2 regions of the Actinotalea sp. JY-7876 genome follow, and region 2 is predicted to be linked to the other one. Evidence: riboswitches for the same ligand, from Rfam matches in the RefSeq annotation. Region 2 holds a riboswitch; the other holds the start of a gene.

Region 1 (6,522 bases), 1.1 Mb from region 2:
GGGCCCTGCTGCTGGTCGCGGAGCGCGCGAAGATGCTCGTCGAGCCGTCCGGCGCGGCCGGGGTCGCGGCGCTCATGGCGGGCCTCGAGGTGCGCACGCCCGCCGTGGTGGTCCTGTCCGGCGGCAACATCGACCCGCTCGTGCTGCTCCGCGTGGTGCGCCACGGGCTGGCGTCCGCCGGGCGCTACCTGCAGCTGCACGTGCGCGTCGACGACCAGCCCGGGTCGCTCGCGGCGCTCCTGGGCGACCTCGCCGCGACGGGTGGCAACGTCATGCACGTCGGGCACGTGCGCACCGGCGTCGACCTGACCGTGGACGAGGTCGAGATCGGCGTCCAGGTCGAGACCCGCGGTCCCGAGCACTGCGCGCAGGTGCTGGAGCACCTGCGGGGCCTGGGCTACCGGGTCGTCGCGGGCTGAGCCACCGCGGACCTGCCGTCGGCGCACGACGGCGTGACGGTGTGCGGGTGGTGGCCGCTCGGTCGCGGTTCATGGGCGGCCATGCGCCTAGCGACGACGCCGCCGGACGGACCCCCGTGGGGGACGCGTCCGACGGCGTCGGGGTCGTGCGGTGCCGGCGCCCGGTGGGGCGCCGACGGTCACGGCTGGTAGGGCGTGGCCTCGTGGATCTCGACCGAGATCTGCTTGCCGTTCGGCGCCGTGTACGACGTCGTCTCGCCGCGCGAGCGGCCGACGATCGCGGCACCCAGGGGCGAGCCGGCGCTGTAGACGTCGAGGTCGGTGCCCTCGGCGACCTCGCGCGAGCCCACGAGGAAGCGCATGCGCTCACCCGCGACGGTCGCCTCGACGACCATGCCCGGCTCGACGACGCCGTCGTCCGGCGGCGCCTCGCCGACGCGCGCGTTGCGCAGCATCTGCTGGAGCTGGCGGATGCGGGCCTCCTGCTTCGCCTGCTCCTCGCGGGCGGCGTGGTAGCCGCCGTTCTCCTTGAGGTCGCCCTCGGAGCGCGCCTCCTCGATCCGCGAGGCGATGTCCGTGCGGCCCGTGGTCGTCAGACGGTCCAGCTCGGCGGCGAGGCGGTCGTGCGCCTCCTGCGTCAGCCAGATGACGGACGTGCTCGTCTCGGTCACGATCGCTCCTTCCGTGGTGCGTGCGTGGGCCTGCGGCCCACGGTCAGGCTGCGGGGGGCCGCAGACGTGGTCGTTCGGCAGATCTGCTCGTTCGGGGATCCGGCGCCCGTCCCGACCAGCCGACTCACGGCGGCGCCGTGAGGGCCACGGTGCGCGACGCTGCGCCGGGACATGGGGGCGTGGAAACGACGATTGTAGCAAGGCGGCGCGTGAGCGCCGCTCAGGGGGTCCAGCAGCTCTCGACGACGCCCGTCACCGCGGGCTCGGACACCGCCACGGTGCTCGCGAGCCGCACCGTCCGGGCCTCGGCCGGGCCGATGTCGACGACCACGACGCCGACCTGGGCGTGCTGCTGGTTCAGGGCGTGCAGCCGGCACCGGACCTCGACGGAGGGGTCGGGCCGGATGACGTCGTAGACGATCTCGATGTCGCCGTCGCCGACCGTGAAACCGACGTCCTTCCAGGTCACGGGCTTGGCGCCCGCGCCGAGCCCGGTCCAGACGGCGAGGGCGACCGCTCCCAGCCCGAGCAGCACCACCAGGGCGCGCTGGAGGCGGCGCGCCCCGGGTCCGGGCGTCGTGCCGTAACGGCCGTCGGGGGGCGTGGTGCCGGTCGTGGACGTGATGCTCACCTCGGCGAGGTCGGGCGTGGTGCGACGTGTCGTCGCCGTGCGTCACCATTGTCCCCGGTGCGAGAGGCTGGTCGGACCGCGACCGGACCCGCACGACCGAACGAGGAGGCACGTCCGTGAACCACGCCCCAGGCACGAGCGCCGCGGGAGACGAGCCCGGGCCCGCCGGCTCCGGCGCGGCGCCCCGGGCGGGCCTGCGCCTCATGGCGGTGCACGCGCACCCGGACGACGAGTCGAGCAAGGGCGCCGCGACGACGGCCATGTACGCCGCGCAGGGCGCCGACGTGCTGGTCGCGACGTGCACGGGCGGCGAGCGCGGCAGCATCCTCAACCCCCGCTACGGGCACGTGCACGCGTCGCTCGAGGAGATGGCCGAGGTCCGCCAGGTCGAGATGGCGGCGGCGGCCGCCGCCCTGGGGGTGCGTCAGCAGTGGCTGGGGTTCGTGGACTCGGGCCTGCCCGAGGGCGACCCGCTGCCACCGCTGCCGGACGGCTGCTTCGGGCTCGTGCCGCTCGAGGAGGCCGCCGAGCCGCTCGTGCGCCTGGTGCGCGAGTTCCGGCCGCACGTGATGACGACGTACGACCCGAGCGGGGGCTACCCGCACCCGGACCACATCATGTGCCACCGGGTCGCGGTCGAGGCCTTCGCGGCTGCCGGGGACCCGGAGCGCTACCGCGACTCCGGTGAGCCGTGGCAGCCGCTCAAGCTCTACTACAACCACGACTTCTCGATCGCCCGCATGCGCGCGATCCACGACGCCGTGCGCGCGGAGGGCCTCGAGTCGCCGTTCGGGGACTGGCTCGCGAGCCGCGAGCTGCGCGAGATCCCCGAGCGCCCCGTCACGACGCGCGTGCCGTGCAGCGACTACTTCCCGGCGCGTGACGCGGCGCTGGTCGCGCACGCGACGCAGATCGACCCCGAGGGCTTCTTCTTCGCGGTGCCGCGTGGCCTCGAGGCCCGCGTGTGGCCGGTCGAGGAGTACGAGCTCGCCGAGTCGCGGGTGCCCACGACGCTGCCGGAGGACGACCTGTTCGCGGGCATCGAGCCGGAGGTGCAGCGATGAGCGCGCACGTCGACGCCCTGGCCGCACCGCACCCCGGCACCTGGGTCGCGAGCGTCGTGGCGACGCCGTCGTCGGAGCCGGAGCTGCAGGAGGGCGTGGACCCGGACAGCGTCACGCCCGGCGTGCTCGGCTTCCTGGTCACCCTGGCCGCGGTCGTCGCGTGCATCCCGCTGTTCCTGTCCATGACCCGCAAGATCCGCGGCGTGCAGCACCGGGGACGTCTCGAGACCGAGGCCGAGGAGGAGCGAGCGGCCGGTGACGGCCCGGCCGGCGGGCCCGCGCGGGACGCCGAGGCCCCCGAGGGCACGGACCCGGGCGGCCCGCGCGGATGACCCCCGTGGCGGTCGCCGGCGTGCCGAGGCGCCCGTGATCCGGGTGCACGCCGTCGCGTTGCGGTCGGACCCGGACCGGCCCACGGCGGCCGCTGCCGCGGTGGCGGCCGTGGAGCGCGCCGCCGACGACGGCGCGGCGCTCGTGGTGCTGCCCGAGTACGCCGTCGCCTTCGACCCGCGCGGGGTGGGGTCCGACCAGGCCGAGCCGCTCGACGGGCCCTTCGTCGCCGGGTTGGCGCGCGCCGCGGCGCGCACCGGGGTGGTGGTCGTCGCCGGCACGGTGCTGCCGGGCTCCCGGCCGGAGCGTGCCGTCAACGCCGTGGTGGCGCTGGGCGCGGACGGGGTCCTGGGTGTCTACCGCAAGGTGCACCTCTACGACGCGTTCGGCCACCGCGAGTCCGAGCGGCTCGAGCCGGGCGACCCGGCTGCGGCGCCGCTCGTCGTGCCCGTCGGTGACCTGCGGGTCGGGGTCCTCACGTGCTACGACCTGCGGTTCCCGGAGAGCGCGCGGCTGCTCGTGGACGCGGGCGCGACGGTGCTCGCCGTGCCGGCCGCGTGGGCCGCCGGGGAGCACAAGGCCGACCACTGGGCCACGTTGCTGCGCGCACGGGCGATCGAGAACACCGCCTACGTCGTGGGCGCGACGCAGCGGGGGCCAGGCGTCGTCGGCGGGCCGGCGGTCGTGGACCCCGACGGCGTCGTGCTGGCCGGCGACCCCGGGCGGGTGGCGGCCGACGACCGCGGCCGGGACGCCGACGACGGGCCGGAGGTCGCCGCCGCCGAGCTCGACGCCGGCGTCGTCGCGCGCGTGCGGGAGCGCAACCCCTCGCTGCGGAACCGGCGCTACCGCGTCGTCCCCGGGGACTGACCGGCGGTCCACGGCGCGGGCCGACCCTTGACACGCGCCGACCCCTCGGCGAGGGTCGGCGGGACAAGCCCCCGGGGAGCGCGTACGCGCTGAGAGTGTGGTCGGACCGCAAGGTCGAGCCACTGACCCGTGGAACCTGACCCGGTTCGCACCGGCGTAGGGAGATGGGCGAGGTGCCGCTGCGGCGGTCGCGACCGGCGACGCCGTGCCGCGCGCTCACCGGGGGCGCCGTGCGCGCACTCAGGAGGCACCATGCCGACCACCCGGACCACCGCACCGACGAGCACCGCACCGACGAGCACCGCACCGACGACCACGGCACCGACGACGAGCGGCGACGTGCCCGACCACGTCCGGGCGGGCGTGGGCCTGCGCCTCACGCTCCTGCCCGCGGCCGACGACGTCGTGCCCCCGATCCTCGGCGCGCTCGCGGCGGCGGCGCTCGAGGTCCCGGGTCTCGAGGTCGCCACCGACGACGTCTCGACGCTGGTCCGCGGACCGGAGCAGGACCTCGCCCGGTACCTCGTCGCCGTGCTCACCTCGGCCGTGGCGGCGACGCCGAGCGGCCACGTCGTGGCCGTGGTGCACCTGTCGCGCGGCTGCCCGGGCGAGCTGGACCGCGTCGCCGGCGAGACCGGGTGCGCCGTCGCGGGTGACCTGCCCGGTGTCGCACCCGTGAGCCTGCCGGCCACCGGCCTGCGCGCGGCGGCCCACTGGGCGCTCTACCCGCTGGGGGTCCCCGACGCGATGGGGCCCATCGAGCGGGCGATCGCGCGCGCCGGGGACGCGGGCACGCTCGCCCGCCCGGAGCACTTCGTGACGCGCCTGGAGGGCGACCTCGCCGACGTGCTGGCGACCGTCGTCGACACGTGGGCCGCCGTCGGCGGCGAGGTGCGGCACGTCGTGAGCCACGCGACCGTGAGCCTGGGCAGCCCGTCCGCCGCGACGGCGGCCGGCCGGTGAGCCCGCGGACCGCGCCCGGCCGCGCCGCGTGGGCGCTGCGGGACATCGTCGTGCTCGCCGTGCTGGCCGCCGTCTTCGGGTTCCTGTACTGGGCGCTGGTCCAGGCGTGGGGCGGCCTGCAGGTCGCCATGGGGCCCCTCGGCGACCTGGCGCAGAACGCGCTCATGGGTGGCTGGATCGTCGTCGCGCCGCTGGCCGTCTTCGTCGTGCGTCGTCCGGGTGCGGGGATCGCCGCCGAGATCGGCGCCGCGTTCGTCGAGTTCGCCTTCCTCGGCTCCCCGGCCGGCCCGACCCTGCTCATCGCGGGGCTCGTCCAGGGCGGCGGCGCGGAGCTGGCCTTCGCCGTGACGCGCTACCGACGCTTCGGGTGGCCGACGTTCCTCGCCTCCGGGCTGACCGCGGTGACGGCGAGCTTCCTGTGGGCCGGCACGACGGCGGACTGGTGGCACCAGGACCACCTCGTCCTGCGCGTGGTCCTGCAGCTGCTCAGCGGGCTGCTGCTCACCGGCGTCCTCGCCAAGGTCCTCGCCGAGGGGCTCCTGCGCACGGGCGTCCTCGACAACTTCCCCGCCGGTCGGGACCGTTGGGACGAGCCGGCGGCCGACGCCGACGCGGCGCCGGCGCGCGCGTGAGCGTCGTCCGCCTGCGCGGGGTGCGGGTGCGGTTCCCGGGTCGGGCCCGGCCGGGCCTGGACGGCGTTGACCTCGATGTCGAGGCGGGGGAGCGCGTCCTGCTGACGGGGCCCTCGGGCTGCGGCAAGTCGACGCTGCTGGCGGTGCTCACCGGCGTCGTACCGCAGGCGGTCGCGGCCCGCGTCGGCGGCGACGTCGCCGTGCTCGGCAGGGACCCCCGCTCGACGCCGGTCCCCACGCATGCGCTCGACGTCGGCTGGCTCGGCCAGGACCCGGCCTCCGGGACGTGCCTGCCGACCGTCGACGCCGAGGTGGCCCTGCCGCTGGAGAACCGCGGCGTCCCGGCCGGCGAGATCCGCGCCCGGGTCCGGCGCGCGCTGGAGGACGTCGGGGCCGCGCACCTCGCGGGACGCCGCACGGCGCGCCTGAGCGGGGGAGAGCAGCAGCGGGTCGCGCTCGCGGCGGTGCTGGCGGGCGACCCGCGGCTCCTCCTGCTCGACGAGCCGACGTCGATGCTCGATCCGGTCGGGGCCGCGCGCGTCCACGCCGCGCTCGCGCGGCAGGGTGGGCGCACGACGCTCCTGGCGGCACACCGGCGGTCCTCGGGGGCGTGGCTGCCGACCCGCGAGGTCGGGTTCGACGGGTCCGGCCGGGTCCGGTCGGGCGGTGCCGTCCGCGACACGGTGCCGCCCGCGCCGGTGCGCACCGAGCGGGACCGGGGGCGGCCCGGTCCCGCCGTCGTCCGGCTGCGGGGGGCCGGCTGGCACCAGGGCGGCCGGCTGGTGGTGCGGGACGTCGACCTGGACCTGCGGGCCGGCCAGGTCACCGCGGTCGTGGGCTGCAACGGCAGCGGCAAGTCCTCGCTGCTCCTCGGCCTCGCGGGCTTCCTCCCCGGCGTCGGCGACGTCGTCGGCACGGGGGCGGCGCCGCCCGCGCTCGTGC
Region 2 (6,522 bases):
GCGTCGCTGACCAGGACCGTGCCCTCGAGCGCCCAGTCGTCGTCGGCCGAGAGCTCGACGACGCTCACGTGCGCGGTGGAAGTCGTCACGCCCCGAGCGTCCCCCGCGCCCGCACCCGGACGCCAGCCCATATCCGCCCGCCCGGGCCCGCCTGCCCGGCTGGCCCCACCCACGCCTGCCGACGACCACGTCCGTTCCCACCGAGTACGTCCGCCGCACCGGACGTCCTCACGTCGAACGGACGTACTCGGCGGGCTGGGGTGGGGCGGGTGGGTGGGTGGGGCGGGTGGGTGGGGCGGGTGGGGTGGGGCGGGTGGGGTTGGGGGCGGAGGAGGTGGGGCGGGTCAGGGGAGGACGGCGATGGCGGCGCGGTTGGCGCGCAGGCGCACCGGGGTGCCCGGCGCCGGCAGGCCGCGCGCCGCGCCCGCCGGGGTGCTCGGCTCGACGACCGTCACCGGGCCGACGCCGTCCACCTCGACCACCGCCTCCACCACGCCCCGGCCGAACGCCGCGCTGAGCACGCGGCCCGTCAGCGGACCGTCGTCGTCGCGCGCCAGGGATCCCGGGCCCAGCGCGAGCGTCGCGCCGCCCGGCCCGCCACCCAGCAGCGCACCCACCTGCGACGCCGCCGCGACGAACGCCTCGTACCCGAGGAACTCGGCCACCCGCCGGCACGCGGGCTCGTGCCACAGCACCACGGGCGGCGCAGCCTGCAGCAGGCGCCCGGCGTCGAGCACCGCGATCCGGTCGGCGACCGTGAAGGCCTCGTCGTGGTCGTGGGTGACGAACACGGCCGTCGTGCCGGTCGCGACGAGGGCCGCGCGCACCTCGGCCGCGAGGCGCTCGCGCAGGGACCGGTCGAGCGCCGAGAGCGGCTCGTCGAGCAGCAGCAGCCGCGGGCGCGGGGCCAGCGAGCGCGCGAGGGCGACGCGCTGCCGCTCCCCGCCGGACAGCGTCGCCACCTCGCGCCGCTCGAACCCGGCCAGCCCCACCAGCTCCAGCAGCTCGGCGACCCGCGCGCGCTGCTCGGCACGCGTCGCCCCCGCCATCTCGAGCCCGAAGGCCACGTTGCGCGCGACGTCGCGGTGGGGGAACAGCTGCCCGTCCTGGAACATCAGCCCGAAGCCGCGCCGGTGCACGGGCACCCCCGCGAGGTCGGCGCCGTCCCAGGTGATGCGCCCGGCGGACAGCGGCTCGAGCCCGGCGACGGCGCGCAGGAGGCTCGACTTCCCGCTCCCCGACGGCCCCAGGAGGGCGAGCACCTCGCCCGGCGCCACGTCGAGCGACAGGTGGTCGACGGCCGTCGCTACCGTCCCGTCGTCGTCCCGGTAGTGCACGACGGCGTCGCGCACGGCCAGGCCGGTCGCGCCGGGTCCCTCCGCCCCGCTCACAGCTCGGTCCCGCCCGCCGGGCGCAGCCGTTCGGCCAGGCCCATGACCAGCGCCGTCATGAGCCCCAGCAGCACCGCGGCCGCGAGCGCCATGCCGAGGTTCTCGGCGCCCGGCCGCCCCAGCAGCCGGAAGATCACGACCGGCAGGGTCGGCCGCTCGGGCCGCGCAAGGAACGACGTCGCCCCGAACTCGCCGAGGCTGACGGCGAACGCGAAGCCGACCGCGACCCCCAGGGAGCGCGCCGCGACCGGCCAGTCGACGTGCCGCAGCACCTGCGCGGGCGTCGCCCCGAGGACGCCAGCGGCCTCGTGGAGGCGGGTGTCGACGGCGCGCAGCACGGGCAGCACGCTACGCACCACGAGCGGGGTCGCCACCACGGCCTGGGCGACGGGGATGAGCGCCGCGGACGAGCGCAGGTCGAGGTCCAGGCCGAAGGGCCGGTCGAAGGTGACGAGGAACCCGAACCCGACCGTCACCGCCGAGACGCCGAGCGGCAGCATGAACAGCGCGTCCAGGACCCGCACCGCGCGCCGGGCGCCGGGCGCGCGGGGCCGGCGCGAGGCGACCAGCGCGACGAGCCCACCGACGACGACGGCGATCACCGTCGCGTCCACGGCGATCCGGACCGACGTCAGCGCCGCCTCCCACACCGTCACGCTGAGCGCGTTGGCGCCGCCCGTCGTGCCGAGGGCGACGTAGTTGCCCAGGCCCCACCCCGTCGGCGTGCGCAGCGAGCGCACGACCACCGTGGCGAGCGGCAGCACGAGCAGCACGCCGACGACGACGGCCGTCACGGCGACCGCGAGGACGTCGCCCCGGCGCCGGGCGGGGCCGCGCAGCGCGAGCCGCGGCGGGCCGGCGTCGGGCAGGAGCTGCAGGGCGCGCTCGCGGCTGCTCCGGGCGCGGCCGGCGAGCAGCAGGCACCCCGCGACGACGGCGATCTGGACGACCGAGAGCACCGCCGCCGCGCGCAGGTCCAGGAACTGCGTCGTCTGGACCCAGATCTCCGTCTCCACGGTGCCGTAGCCGGTCCCGCCGAGCACGAGGACGACGCCGAACGCCGTCGCGCAGAAGAGGAAGACGATCGCCGCGGCCGACGCGATCGCGGGCGTGAGCGCGGGCAGCGTGACGTGCCGGAACGCCCGCCAGGGCGAGGCGCCGAGCGCGCGCGCGGCCTGCTCGGCGCGCGGGTCCAGCCCGGCCCAGAATCCGCCGACCGTGCGCACCACGACGGCCAGGTTGAAGAACACGAGCGCCGCGACGACGCCCGCGAACGTCCCGTCGATGCCGAGGAACCCCAGCGGTCCGGAGTCGGCCAGGACGGAGCGGAACGCCACGCCCACGACCACGGTGGGCAGCACGAACGGCACGACGACGAACGCGCGCAGGGCCCGGCGCCCGCGGAACTCGCGCCGGTGCAGCAGGAAGGCCACGGGTAGGCCGAGCACCAGGGACAGCGCCGTGCCGACCACGGACTGGCCCAGCGTCGTGCCGATGATCCGCCACGTCCGGGCGCGGCCGAGCACGTCGGCGACGCCGGACAGGTCCGGCCCGCCGGTGTCGCCGACGAAGCCCAGCCGCAGCAGCGCGAGGACGGGGTACGCGAAGAACACGCCGAGGAACAGCAGCGGCAGGCCCGCCGCCAGCCCCCAGCCGACCCACCGGCGCGCGACCGGCCAGGCCCCCGGCGCGACGAGCGCGCGCGGGGGCGTGGCGGGCTCGGCCGGCAGGGTGGCGCTCACCCGATCACGATCTCCGTCCAGCGCTCGATCCAGGCGTCGCGGTGCTCGCTGATGAGCGCGGGGTCCAGTGTCAGGGGCTCGGCCGGCAGCGGTGCGTGCTGGGCCCAGGCGTCCGGCAGCGGCACCGACGTGTCCACGGGGTAGACGTACATGCTGCCGGGCAGGTCCGCCTGGACGTCCTGGCTCAGCAGCCAGTCGACGACCTGGCGGGCGCCGTCGGGGTTGGCGGCCCCGGCCAGGACCCCCGCGTACTCGACCTGGCGGAAGCAGGTGTCGAGCAGCGCGCCGGTGGGCGCCTGCGTCGCGCCCTCGGCGACCTCCGAGGGCGGCGACGAGGCGTAGCTGAGCACGAGGGGGCGCTCCCCCTCGCTCGACGGGCCCGAGAAGTCGACGTAGTACGCGTCCGACCAGCCGGAGACGACCTTGACGCCGTTGTCCCGCAGCGCCGTCCAGTACTGCTCCCAGCCGTCCTCGCCGAGCTCCGCGACGGTGGCCAGCAGGAACGCCAGACCCGGCGACGACGTCGCCGGGTTCGTCACGACGAGCAGGTCCCGGTAGGCGGGATCGGTCAGGTCGGCCAGCGTCGTCGGCTCGGGGACGCCCGCCTCGGCGAACCACTCGTGGTCGACGTTGACGCACACGTCGCCCACGTCGACCGCCGTCAGGTGGTGGCCGTCGTCGACCGCGTGCGCGGCCACGTCCGCGCCGGCCGCCGGCGACTCGTAGGGCTCGAGCACGCCCTCGGCGATCGCGCGGCTCGCGAAGGTAGTGTCGATGCCGTAGACGACGTCGCCCAGCGGGGCGTCCTTGGTGAGGATCAGCTGGTTGACGAGCGCGCCGCCGTCGCCGGGCGCGCGGGTCTCGAGCGTGAGGCCGGTCTCCGCCTCGAAGGCCGCGACGACGTCGTCGGACAGCGCGAACGAGTCGTGCGTGACGAGCACGACCGTGCCGGCGCCGTCGCCGGACGCCGCGGGCTCCGGGTCGGCGCCGATCGCGGAGCACGCCGCGAGCGGCAGCACGGCGAGGGCCGCGTACGGCGCGAGCCGTCGCGTGCGGTGGTGGGTGGCGATCCTCGCCATGGCTCCTCCTCGTGGTAGCAGGAGGGGGACGCCATCCGCGGCGGCCGCGGCATCGTGCCGCGCCGACGTGGACGACGTCTGAGACGTTCCCGACTCCCTACGCCGGCATCACCCGGATCAGGTTCGAGGGTCTGCGGTCACCCGCACTCTCAGCGTCCTGCGCCCGGTGGCCCGGGCGACGCTCCCCTGTCGTTCGGAGCCGACTCTACCGCCGCAGGTCCGCGGCCGGTTCGTGCGACGTCGACACGGCGCCGATCACCCTCATGGTCCTGCTGGGGCCCGCCGCCCGCCCCTACGCTGGCGCCGTCCGACGAGCCGTCCGGCAGGAGCCGCCATGTCCGCCAAGTCCGACCTCCTCGAGCACGTCCAGGCGCAGCTGGTCGAGGGAGAGCGCGTGCTCGCCGTGACGACGGTCCAGGTCAAGGGCGGCACGAAGCGGGACTTCTCGGCGAAGACGCTCGCGGGCGCCGCGGCGTCGATGGCGACCCTGGCCGCGACGGGCGGATCGGTGGGCCTGATGGTCGCCGTCGTCCCGCCCGCCGCGTGGTTCGTGGGCACGACCGAGCGGGTGCTGCTCATCGCGCGCACGGCCATGGGCGCGGGCATCGGCGAGACGATCTTCGCCGCGCCCCGCGCCGCGCTGGAGGTCCGGTGGCGCTCGATGGTGCTCAACGAGATCTCGCTGGTGGACCCGGCCGACGGCGCCTCGCTCGTGCGCCTCAACGTCGGCGTCAAGCGCGGGGCGGCGAAGAGCATCGTCGACGCGATCCAGGGCTCCGCCCGCCCCTGAGCGGCGGCCGCGGACGCGCTGCTCGTCGACCGCGAGGACGTGACCGGACCCGCCCGCTGACGTACGCCGGGACACGCGGGCGGCTGCTGGTTACGCTCGCGACACGGCCCAGCAGCACCCCGGGAGGACGGCCATGTCGCTCGTCTCACAGCTCTTCGCAGGGACCCACGCCGAGGCGATCGCCCGCGCCGACGCGCTCGACGCCGGGGACGACCTCGACGACGCGACGTCGGCGCTGGACGTCTCGCTGACGCCCGTCGACCTCGAGGTGCTCGGCGAGATCGCCGCGAAGGCCGTCCGCTTCGGCAGCGGGGACCTCGAGGTGGCCGAGGTGGACCTCGACCACGAGCTCCTCTTCCGGCTGCCGCCGTTCCTGTGCGAGGTGCTGGCGCAGCTCGACGCGCCCGAGGACGCCGACGCGCCCGGGGAGGTCGCGCAGGCGTGGGCGGCGTCGGAGGAGATGGACGCGGCGGGCGAGGACCTGCAGCCGCTGGTGCGCTCCATCACGGGCCTGGTCGCTGCCGCGCACGAGTCCGGCCAGAACGTCTACCTCTGGCTCGAGCCGACGTGATGCGGTGATCCAGTTCGACGGCAGCGGGGCCGTCTTCGCCGTCATCGGCGTCGCGACCCTCGCCGCCGCCGTACTGCCCCGGGCGCTGCACCGCGCGCCGCTGTCGATGCCAGCCGTCTTCCTGGGCGCCAGCATCCTGGCCTTCACGCTGCTGCCCGGCCTGCCCGACCCGGATCCGGTCGAGCACCACGTCGTCGCGCTCCACCTCACCGAGATCTGCGTCGTCGTGTCCCTCATGGGCGCAGGGCTGGCGATCAACCGCAGCGTCGGGCTGCGCCCGTGGGCCACCACGTGGCGGCTCCTCGGCATCACCATGCCGCTGTCGATCATCGCGGCCGTGGTGCTCGGGTCGTGGCTGCTCGGGCTCGGGCTCGCCGCGGCCGTGCTCGTCGCGGCCGCCGTCGCACCGACAGATCCCGTCCTCGCGAGCGAGGTGCAGGTCAACGAGCCGACGGCCCAGCCGGGGCAGGACGACGACGAGGCCCGGTTCGCCCTGACGGCCGAGGCCGGCCTCAACGACGGGCTCGCCTTCCCCTTCACGTACGCGGCCATCGCGATCAGCGTGGCCGGACCGGCGCTCGACGGCTGGGCCGGCGAGTGGCTGGTCGTCGACGTCGGCTGGCGCATCGCCGTCGGCGTGCTGGGCGGCGCGGTCGTGGGCCGGCTCCTGGGCCGGCTCTTCTTCTCCGACTTCGCCCGACGGCGACACCTGAGCGAGCACGCGCAGGGCTTCGTCGCGCTGGCCGCGACGTTCCTCGCCTACGGCGCGGTCGAGCTCGCGGAGGGCTACGGCTTCGTCGCCGTCTTCGTCTGCGCCGTCGCCTTGCGCGACGTCGAGCGCCACGACGAGTACCACGCGGTCCTGCACTCCTTCGTGGAGCAGGTCGAGCGCCTGCTCACCGTGGTGGTGATCGTCATGCTCGGCGGCGCCGTGGCACGCGGGCTGCTC

What was found. Region 2 has a riboswitch for thiamine pyrophosphate ahead of H2O74_RS15560 (thiamine ABC transporter substrate binding subunit). Riboswitches for the same ligand answer to the same signal wherever they lie in the genome.
Region 1: another riboswitch for thiamine pyrophosphate. It lies ahead of H2O74_RS04350 (YkoF family thiamine/hydroxymethylpyrimidine-binding protein); the one in region 2 lies ahead of H2O74_RS15560 (thiamine ABC transporter substrate binding subunit).

What each region holds. Positions count from the first base shown of each region.
Region 1 is NZ_CP059493.1:907,999-914,520, forward strand. Features, by position in the region: gene ilvA (threonine ammonia-lyase) at 1-419, shown strand, start outside; gene greA (transcription elongation factor GreA) at 599-1,090, opposite strand; gene H2O74_RS04330 (DUF4307 domain-containing protein) at 1,311-1,721, opposite strand; gene mca (mycothiol conjugate amidase Mca) at 1,925-2,785, shown strand; gene H2O74_RS04340 (hypothetical protein) at 2,782-3,117, shown strand; gene H2O74_RS04345 (nitrilase-related carbon-nitrogen hydrolase) at 3,152-3,985, shown strand; TPP riboswitch at 4,048-4,167, shown strand; gene H2O74_RS04350 (YkoF family thiamine/hydroxymethylpyrimidine-binding protein) at 4,238-4,948, shown strand; gene H2O74_RS04355 (ECF transporter S component) at 4,945-5,580, shown strand; gene H2O74_RS04360 (ABC transporter ATP-binding protein) at 5,577-6,522, shown strand, end outside.
Region 2 is NZ_CP059493.1:3,359,078-3,365,599, forward strand. Features, by position in the region: gene H2O74_RS15545 (GNAT family N-acetyltransferase) at 1-89, opposite strand, end outside; gene H2O74_RS15550 (ABC transporter ATP-binding protein) at 345-1,391, opposite strand; gene H2O74_RS15555 (iron ABC transporter permease) at 1,388-3,133, opposite strand; gene H2O74_RS15560 (thiamine ABC transporter substrate binding subunit) at 3,130-4,212, opposite strand; TPP riboswitch at 4,290-4,410, opposite strand; gene H2O74_RS15565 (hypothetical protein) at 4,547-5,002, shown strand; gene H2O74_RS15570 (hypothetical protein) at 5,136-5,573, shown strand; gene H2O74_RS15575 (sodium:proton antiporter) at 5,578-6,522, shown strand, end outside.